2 regions of the Occultella kanbiaonis genome follow, and region 2 is predicted to be linked to the other one. Evidence: riboswitches for the same ligand, from Rfam matches in the RefSeq annotation. Region 2 holds a riboswitch; the other holds the start of a gene.

Region 1 (4,402 bases), 1.6 Mb from region 2:
GACCATGAGCACCTGCAGGTGGTAGAGCAGCTGGGAGATCTCCTCGGCCGTCTCGGCGTCGGTCTGGTACTCCGCGGCCATCCACACCTCGGCGGCCTCCTCGACGATCTTCTTGCCGATGGCATGCACGCCCGCGTCCAGCTGCGCCACCGTGCCCGAACCCTCGGGTCGGCTGATGGACTTCTCCCGCAGTTCGGCGTACAGGTCGTCGAAGGTCTTCACGCCCCGAGCCTACTCGGCACCGATCAGGTCGTTGGTGTACGCCTCCGATGCTGAGACGGGCTCGGTGATCAGCCCGGTCCGCGTCATGAACTCCGCCATCTGCTCCCAGGTCGCGTCGTCCTGGGTCCCCCACGGGCCCTCGAGGTCGCCGTAGAGCGGGATGGTCTCCTCTGCGGTGGCCAGGGTGATGGCCTCCTGCTCGGCGGTCACGGTGCCCGGGACCTCCTCGGCGGCGGCGTCGACGGCGACCTGCGGGTCCGCAGCGATGTCGGCGACCGCACGCCCGACGGCGGTGATCACCGCTGCGAGTGCGTCTGGTTCGGCGGCGAGCACGTCGTCCGTGGTGCCCAGGCCGATGCCGACGAGCGGGATGTCGGTCCCGATCGGGACGCCGCGGACCGCCAGGCCGGTGGCCCGGAACTGCGGGATGTCGTTGTTGGCGTAACCCATGACGGCGTCGACGTGCCCCTCGGCCAGGGCGCTCTGCTGGGTGAACCCGACGTGCTCGATGGTGACGTCGTCGGTGGTCAGGCCGGCGGCGTCGAGCATGGCGAGCAGGCCGAAGTAGGTCTCGCCGAACGGGCCCGGGACCCCGATGCTGTGCCCGGCGAGGTCGGCCGCGGAGGTGATCTCGGAGTCCTCGGGGACGATGAGCGTGACCGGGTAGGTCTGGTAGAGGGTTGCGATGCTGACCACCGGGGTGCCCTGGGAACGGGCCTGCAGCATCTCGTCGCCCCCGGCGACGACGACGTCCTCGGTGCCACCGGCCAGGGCGCCGAACAGGTCCTCCGACTCGCCGTGGTGCCGCAGGGTCACGTCCACCCCGGCCTCCTCGAAATAGCCCTGCTGCGCCGCGACGTAGAACGGGGCGAACTGGACGTTCGGCACGTACGTCAGGCCGATGGTGAGCTCGGGCAGAGCAGTAGCCCCGCCGTCGGGCTCGTCGGCGCCGCAGGCACCGAGCGCGAGGGTGAGGGCCGCGGCGCCGGTGAGCGCCGCGAGGATGCGGACGGGGTGCGCGGTCAGAGCCATTGGATGCGCCTTTCGAAGGAGCGGATGAGGTAGAAGACGCCGATCGCGAGGGCGACGAGCGCGACGAGCACGGCGAACATGCCCTCGATGTCGGAGCGGTCCCGGTAGACGGACAGCAACAGGCCGAGGCCCTGGCCGCCCATCACGAACTCCCCCACCACGGCCCCGGTGACGGACAGCACGAAGCCGTTCCGGATGCCGGCGAGCAGGGCGGGCAACGCGAGGGGGCCCTCGATGTGGACGAGCAGGCGCCAGCGCCCGGCGCCGTCGACCTTCGCGGCGCCGATCACGTCCGGGTCGAGGGTGCTCAGGCCGAGGGTGGTGTTCACGAAGATCGGGAAGAAGACCAGCAGGGCGCACAGCAGTGCGGTGGGCAGCAGGCCGTAGCCGAACCAGACCACCAGCAGCGGGGCGAGGGCGACGGCGGGGATCGCCTGGGAGGCGGCGAGGTAGGGCCCGATCGCGGAGGCCACGAGGCGGGACCGGGCGACGAGGTAGCCCAGCGGAACGGCTACGGCCAGCCCGAGCAGGCTGCCGAGCACGGCCTCGGTCAGGGTGTGCCCGGCGAAGCCGAGCAGGCCGCCCTCACGCAGTTCGAGGACGAAGCGGGAGGCCACCGCGGTGGGTGTCGGGAGGACCCGGTCCGGCAGCACTGTTGCCAGTCCCTGCCACGCGAGCAGTCCGAGCGCGCCGAATGCGACGGGTGCGACGAGTTCCTCGCGGGCCACCTGCCGTTCTCCTTCCCCAGGCGTACCCCGGGGAAGGACGGCGCACCGCGCGTCCGTCCGTCGGCGCCGGGATCGACCCGACGCCGCGTGCATCCTCCCATCCGGACTTTAACCGTCGGTCCTGGAGTTCCACCAGGTCAACCGACCACCGACGAGCAGTGGCCGGGTCGCGGACTATCACCGCCGGCTCGGACTTTCACCGACCCCGGAGCACGTTCTTGCTGATCCGATTCTGACACACTCGGGCAGCCCCACGCGTATGAGGACGGTCACGCCCGGATCGCGAGACGCCCTGTGCCGGGGTTGCGGGCAGGCAGCGACGCCGGGTTCGGCGTCAGCCCTGGTACGCCGCCTCGGCGAGCTCGCGCAGGGCGGCGATCTCGGCGTTCGGGTCGTCGGCCGAGTAGACGGCGGAGCCCGCCACGAACATGTTCGCGCCGGCCTGCGCGGCGGCGCCGATCGTGGTCCGGGACACGCCACCGTCGACCTGCACCCAGATGTCGGCGCCGAGCCCGGTGATGGCGTCCCGGGTGCGCCGGATCTTCGGCAGGGTGCCCTCGATGAAGGACTGACCCCCGAACCCGGGTTCCACCGTCATGACGAGCACCATGTCGAACTCGGGCAGCAGGTCCAGATAGGGCTCGATGCCGGTGCCGGGCTTCAGCGCGATCGCCGCCCGGGCGCCGCGCTTGCGCAGCTCGCGCGCGAGCCGGACCGGTGCGCTGGACGCCTCCACATGGAAGGTGACCGACCGTGCGCCGGCCTCGGCGAACGCGGGGGCCCAGGTGTCCGGGTCCTCGATCATCAGGTGCACGTCGGCGGGCAGCTCGATGCGGGCGAGGAGCCGCTCCACCACCGGAAGCCCGAAGGTGAGGTTCGGCACGAAGTGGTTGTCCATGACGTCCAGGTGCACGAAGTCGGCGGCGGAGATCCGCCCGACCTCACCGGCCAGGTCGGACAGGTCGGAGTTCAGCACGCTGGGAGAGATGAGGATGCCCATACGGGCGAGCGTAGTGCTGCGCGAGGTCAGGCCCGGATCAGTGCCAGGAACATCGCGTCCGTGCCGTGCCGGTGCGGCCAGAGCTGCACGTACGGGCCGTCCAGGTCGCCGAGCGGTTCGGCGCTCACGCCGGCGAGCACCTCGACGGCGTCCAGGAGCGTCGCGCCGTCGGTGCGCTTGAGCACGTCCTCGACGACGAACCTGGTCTCGGCCAGGTGCGGCGAGCAGGTGACGTACGCGACGACCCCACCGGCGCGGGTGGCGGCCAGGGCGGATGTGAGCAGTTCTCGTTGGAGCTGGCCGAGGGCCGACAGGTCCGACGGCGAGCGGCGCCATCGCGACTCGGGTCGCCGCCGCAGCGCCCCGAGGCCGGTGCACGGCACGTCGACGAGGACCCGGTCGTAGCGTCCGGGCTCGGTGCCGCCGATCTCCCGCCCATCGCCGGTGCGGACCTCGATGCCGGGCAGCAGGCCGCGCACGGCGGTCATGGACTGTTCGACGAGCCTGGCCCGGTGCTCGGCGACCTCGTTGGCGACGAACAGCCCGTCCGGCGCCCGCTGGGCCAGCAGGGCGGCGGACAGCGCGGCCTTCCCACCCGGGCCCGCGCACAGGTCCAGCCAGGTGCGGTCCGGACCCTCCACGGGCACGGCCGCGGCCGCGAGGGCGACGAGCTGGCTCCCCTCGTCCTGGACGCCGATGCGCCCCGAACGCACGGCTTCGAACGCGCCGGGGTCACCGCCGCGAAGCACGAGAGCGGTCGAGGCCCACCGGCCGGGGTCCGCGTCGGGCACGTCCTCGGGCGCGGCCAGACCGGGACGCACCACCAGATTCACCGCCGGGGAGGCGTTGTCGGCCTCCAGCAGTGCCTCGAGGTCGCCGTCACCGGGACCGGTCTGCGCGAGTGCCGAGCGCATGGCCCGGACCACCCAGGCCGGGTGCGAGTGGACCGCGGCCAGGCGGGCGGTCTCGTCCTTCGCATCGGCGCCGATCAGGTCCAGCCACTCGGCGAGGGGGCGTTCGGTGATGCGCCGGAGGACGGCGTTGACGAGTTGGGAGGGTCCGGTGCCGCAGGTGGACCGGGCCAGACCGACGGTCTCGGAGACGGCCGCGTGACCGGGCACCCGCATGCCGAGGACCTGGTGGGCGCCGAGCCGCAGCACGTCGAGGACCTCGGCGTCGAGGCTCGTGGCGTCGCGGCGGGAGGCATGGGCGATGATCGCGTCGTAACGGCCCTGCATCCGGAGCGTGCCGTAGGTGAGCTCGGTCGCGAACGCCGCGTCCCGGCCGCGGATCTGCCGCTCGGTCAGGACCGGGGGCAGCACCAGGTTGGCGTAGGCGTCGGTGGCCGCGACCGACCGCAGCACGTCGTATGCGGCGCGGCGTGCGGGGTCTGTGCCGCGGTTGCGCTCGGAGGGGCGGG
Region 2 (4,402 bases):
GAGGCCGATGCCACGGCCCTCGTGCCCGCGCAGCAGCACCAGGACACCGCGCCCCTCGCGATCGATCCGGGCCAGGGACTCCTCCAGCTGAGGTCCGCAGTCGCAGCGTCGGCTGCCCAGGACGTCACCGGTCACGCACTCGGAGTGCACCCGGACCAGGACTGGTTCGGGACCGGTGACGTCGCCACGGACCAGCACCAGGTGCTCGGCTCCCGACCCCGGCGCCGGCACCGGATCGGGACGGGTGTCGGCCTCCCGCACGGCGAGCGCGGTGAACTCCCCGTGTCTGGTGGGCAGCCGTACCGGCTCGGTGATCTCCAGTGGGGTGGCCATGGCCAGGCGGTGGGTGGCGAGGTCCTCGATGGAGATCATCGCCAGGTCGTGGCGGTCGGCGAACTCCCGCAGGGCCGGGCCGCGCATCATGGTGCCGTCGTCGTGGACCAGCTCGACGAGCACGCCTACGTCCGGTTGGCCGGCGAGCGCCATCAGGTCGACCGCGGCCTCGGTGTGCCCGCGACGTTCGAGCACCCCGCCCGCGCGGGCCCGCAGCGGGAAGACGTGACCGGGACGGGTGAGGTCGCCGGCGGTGGTGTCGCCTCCCGCGAGCAGGCGCAGGGTGCGGGCGCGGTCGGCCGCGCTGATTCCGGTGCCGACGCCGTCGCGGGCGTCGACGCTCACCGTGAAGGCCGTGCGTAGCGGGTCCTCGGTGCGTTCGACCATCAGCGGCAGGCCGAGCCGGTCGGCGTGCGCGCCGGGCATCGGGGCGCAGACGATACCGCTGGAGTACCGCACCGTCATGGCCAGGAGTTCGGGCGTGGCGGCGGCCGCGGAGAAGATCAGGTCTCCCTCGTTCTCGCGGTCCTCGTCATCGACCACGACCACGGGCCGGCCGGCGGCGATCTCGGCGACGGCGCGGGAGACGGCGTCGAGGCGGATTGTGCTCATCGTCGCGCCACGGCCTCGAGGCCGGGCAGGAGGTTCTCGACGTACTTGGCCAGGACGTCCACCTCGATGTTCACGCGCGATCCGACGCCGCGCAGGCCGAGGGTGGTGCGGGCGAGCGTCTCCGGGATCAGGCCGATGGTCGTCACGCCGTCCGCCACGGACGCAACGGTCAGGCTCACGCCGTCCACGGCGATCGACCCACGGTCGACCACGTAGCGAGTGACGCCGTCGGGCAGTGCGATACGGATCAGGTGCCCGCCCTCGCCGGGCCCGGCCGCGATCACCTCGCCGACGCCGTCGACGTGGCCCTGCACGATGTGACCGCCGAGGCGGGCGTCCGCGCGCAGGGACCGCTCGAGGTTCACTCGGTCGCCGGCCGCGAGGGTGCCGAGCGAGGTGGCCGCGAGGGTGGTCCGGATGACGTCGGCGCTCCACACCTGACCGTCGTGCTCGGTGACGGTCAGGCAGCAGCCGTTGACGGTGATCGAGTCGCCCGGCGCGGCGTCGGAGAGGACGAGCGGCGCGCGGAGGTGCAGGCGGGTGGAGTCCTTCGAGGAGTCGATGCCCTCGACGGTGCCGAGTTCCTCGACGATTCCGGTGAACATGGTGGTCCCTTCTGTTGGGGTCAGACGGCGGGTGGCCGCAGGGTCAGCTGGAGGTCGATGTGCCCGTCGGGCGAGGTGAGCAGGGCGGTGTCGATCAGGTCGAGCGCCAGGGCGTCGGCGATGGTTCCGATGCCGAGCGGCCCGATCGCCGCCGGCCCGGCTCCGAGGACCTTCGGGGCGAGGTGGACGATCAGTTCGTCGACCAGCCCCGCGGTGAGGAAAGCGGCAGCGAGGGTCGGTCCGCCCTCGAGCAGCACGTGTCGCCGGCCGCGAGCGTGGAGGACTGCAAGTGCTTCGGACGGGTCATGGGTGCGCAGCCGCAGGGCGGGAACCGCGGGCTCTTGGGTGGGCAGGTCTGGGATCTGGCCGAGCCCCATCACGGCGCGAAGCGGCTGCCTCGGCCGCAGGGTGCCATCGGTGCGGCGCGCGGTCAGCGCGGGCAGGTCCGCGCGGGCGGTCCCGGCGCCGACCAGGATCACGTCGCACCGTGCACGCAGGAGGTGGACCTGCTCGCGGGCCGCACTGCCGGTGATCCACCGGCTGGAGCCGTCGGCCGCGGCCACCCGGCCGTCCAGGGTGAGCGCCAACTTCGCGGTGACCAGGGGGCGCGCGTGCCGGAGCCCGTGCTCCCAGCCGCGGTTCAGCGCCGCCGCGTCGGCCGCGAGCTCGGCGGGGAGGTCGGTCTCGACCTCGATCCCCGCCCCGCGCAGGATCTCGACCCCGCCGGCCGCGGCGGGGTTCGGGTCGCGGCGGCCGATCACCACACGGCGGATCCCGGCCTCGGTCAGGGCCCGAGTGCACGGGCCGGTACGGCCGGTGTGGGCGCAGGGTTGGAGGGTGACGACCGCCGTCGCACCCACCGCGTCAGCCGACCCGGCCCGGGTCAGGGCGTCGACCTCGGCATGCGCGGTACCGGCGCCGCGGTGGTAGCCCTCGGCGATGACCCGGCCGTCCGGGCCGAGCAGGACGCAGCCGACGCGCGGGTTCGGTCCGAAGGGGACCGCGGGGTGCGCCGCGATCTCGAGGGCACGGCGCAGCGCGCCGTGTTCAGCCTGGTCGATCATCCCGCTCCCGGTGTCCGCGATGCTCGCGGTCCGGAGTGAGGAAGGGGTCACGGAGGCGTCGTCCACCAGGGGAGTCCACGGCTGCACGGGTGCGCCCTGGGATCCGTCCGGAGACGTCGTCGCGTGCGCTTCCCATCCGGACTCTGACCGTCGGTCCAGGAGTTCCACCTGGTCAACCGGTGACCTTGCGGTCATCGGGTCGCGGACTATGACCGCCGGCTCGGAATTTCACCGACCCCAGTGCACGCGAGCTTTCCAGCTCGTCGCCGCCATGCTAACAGCGCCGCCACCGGCGATCGGGTGGGCCGGTCGGGTGACCGATCCGTGAGACGGGCGGACCTGCAGCGTCATCGTCATCGTCATCGACGGCGGCACCCATCCGGATCGTCCGTGGCTCCGAATGGTTGGTATGGGACCGCTGGAACGGATGCGACGAGGCCCGGGCCCGGGCGGGGACGGTGCGGGTGAGCGAGGACACCCACGCATGCCCGTGATCGGACGACGGGTCGTCGCGGGGGTCGTGGTCGCCGTCGGCGCCGCGGCGCTCGTCGTGCTCCCGGGCCTGGGCAATGAGCCGGTGCCGTCCGGGCCGAGCACCTCACTGGAGCGTCTGCTGGACTCGGACGAGCGCGCCGAGGCCGGGCGGCCCACGCTGGAGACCGTCCAGGGTCTGGCGGCTGAGCTCAGCGACACCTCGGGCGACCAGCCGATCGACCCGGACCGGGTCTCGGCCGTGGTGACGAGCCCCGGTCCGTACGAGGTCCTGGGGCAGTTGCAGATCCCCGCCATCGGGCTCGATGCCGAGGTCGGCAACGGGGTCGACCCGGACACTCTTGTCCTCGGTCCGGGCCACTGGCCGGGCACTCCGGTGCCGGGTCAGGTCGGCAACGCGGTGCTCTCCGGCCACCGCACCACGCACACCGCGCCGTTCCGGGATCTCGACGAGTTGACCGAGGGCGACGAGATCACGGTGTCGACGCGAGCCGGCGTGACTACGACGTACGTGGTCACCGAGGTGCTCGTGGTCCCCGTCGAGGAGTACACGGGCGAGGTCCTCGCCCAGCCGGAGGACCCGTCGACGCGAGAGCTCACCCTCTTCGCCTGCCATCCCGAGGGCAGCCTCACCCACCGCATCATCGTGCACGCGCAAGCGCCGCCCGCCTGAACCTCCCTGACCGCTGTGCCGACGGAAGGAGATGTCTCGATCGGACGCAGGATCGTCGCGAACTGCCGGCACACGTCGGAGCCGCGTCGCGGACATGAGCAGATCACCAACGAAAGCAGGTGTGAATTCCATGCATGAGACCAACGATCCCATCGGGACAGACCCCGGCTGGGCGGCGCGAGTGCGTCGGTCCAGGCAGATGTTCGGCGGCAAGCCGGTGCTGCGGTTCCAGACCGAGGCGACGCGCCGCACCTTCATCGCGGGCGCCGGACTGGTCGGGGTGGGTGCGACCTTCGTCGCGTTCAACCGGAACGACCCGGTCGCCTTCGCCGACACCACCGGCGACATCGACATCCTCAACTACGCGCTCACCCTCGAGTACCTCGAGGCGGAGTTCTACACGCAGGGAATCGCCGGCAACGTCATCACCGACGAGCGCGAACTCGAACTCGTGAGCCCGATCCGGGACCACGAGCAGGCACACGTGGACGGCATCACGCAACTGATCACGGACCTCGGCGGTACGCCCGTGGAGTCGCCGACATTCATGTTCCCGGACGGCACCTTCACCGACCGTGACATGTTCCTCGAGACGGCCTCGATGTTCGAGGAGCTGGGCGTGC

What was found. Region 2 has a riboswitch for FMN ahead of ribD (bifunctional diaminohydroxyphosphoribosylaminopyrimidine deaminase/5-amino-6-(5-phosphoribosylamino)uracil reductase RibD). Riboswitches for the same ligand answer to the same signal wherever they lie in the genome.
Region 1: another riboswitch for FMN. It lies ahead of GKS42_RS13105 (ABC transporter permease); the one in region 2 lies ahead of ribD (bifunctional diaminohydroxyphosphoribosylaminopyrimidine deaminase/5-amino-6-(5-phosphoribosylamino)uracil reductase RibD).

What each region holds. Positions count from the first base shown of each region.
Region 1 is NZ_CP046175.1:2,832,762-2,837,163, forward strand. Features, by position in the region: gene GKS42_RS13095 (phosphoribosyl-ATP diphosphatase) at 1-222, opposite strand, end outside; gene GKS42_RS13100 (ABC transporter substrate-binding protein) at 232-1,254, opposite strand; gene GKS42_RS13105 (ABC transporter permease) at 1,245-1,982, opposite strand; FMN riboswitch at 2,067-2,199, opposite strand; gene rpe (ribulose-phosphate 3-epimerase) at 2,317-2,982, opposite strand; gene GKS42_RS13115 (RsmB/NOP family class I SAM-dependent RNA methyltransferase) at 3,009-4,402, opposite strand, start outside.
Region 2 is NZ_CP046175.1:4,437,297-4,441,698, forward strand. Features, by position in the region: gene GKS42_RS20370 (bifunctional 3,4-dihydroxy-2-butanone-4-phosphate synthase/GTP cyclohydrolase II) at 1-945, opposite strand, end outside; gene GKS42_RS20375 (riboflavin synthase) at 942-1,550, opposite strand; gene ribD (bifunctional diaminohydroxyphosphoribosylaminopyrimidine deaminase/5-amino-6-(5-phosphoribosylamino)uracil reductase RibD) at 1,571-2,665, opposite strand; FMN riboswitch at 2,734-2,864, opposite strand; gene GKS42_RS20385 (class E sortase) at 3,099-3,779, shown strand; gene GKS42_RS20390 (ferritin-like domain-containing protein) at 3,910-4,402, shown strand, end outside.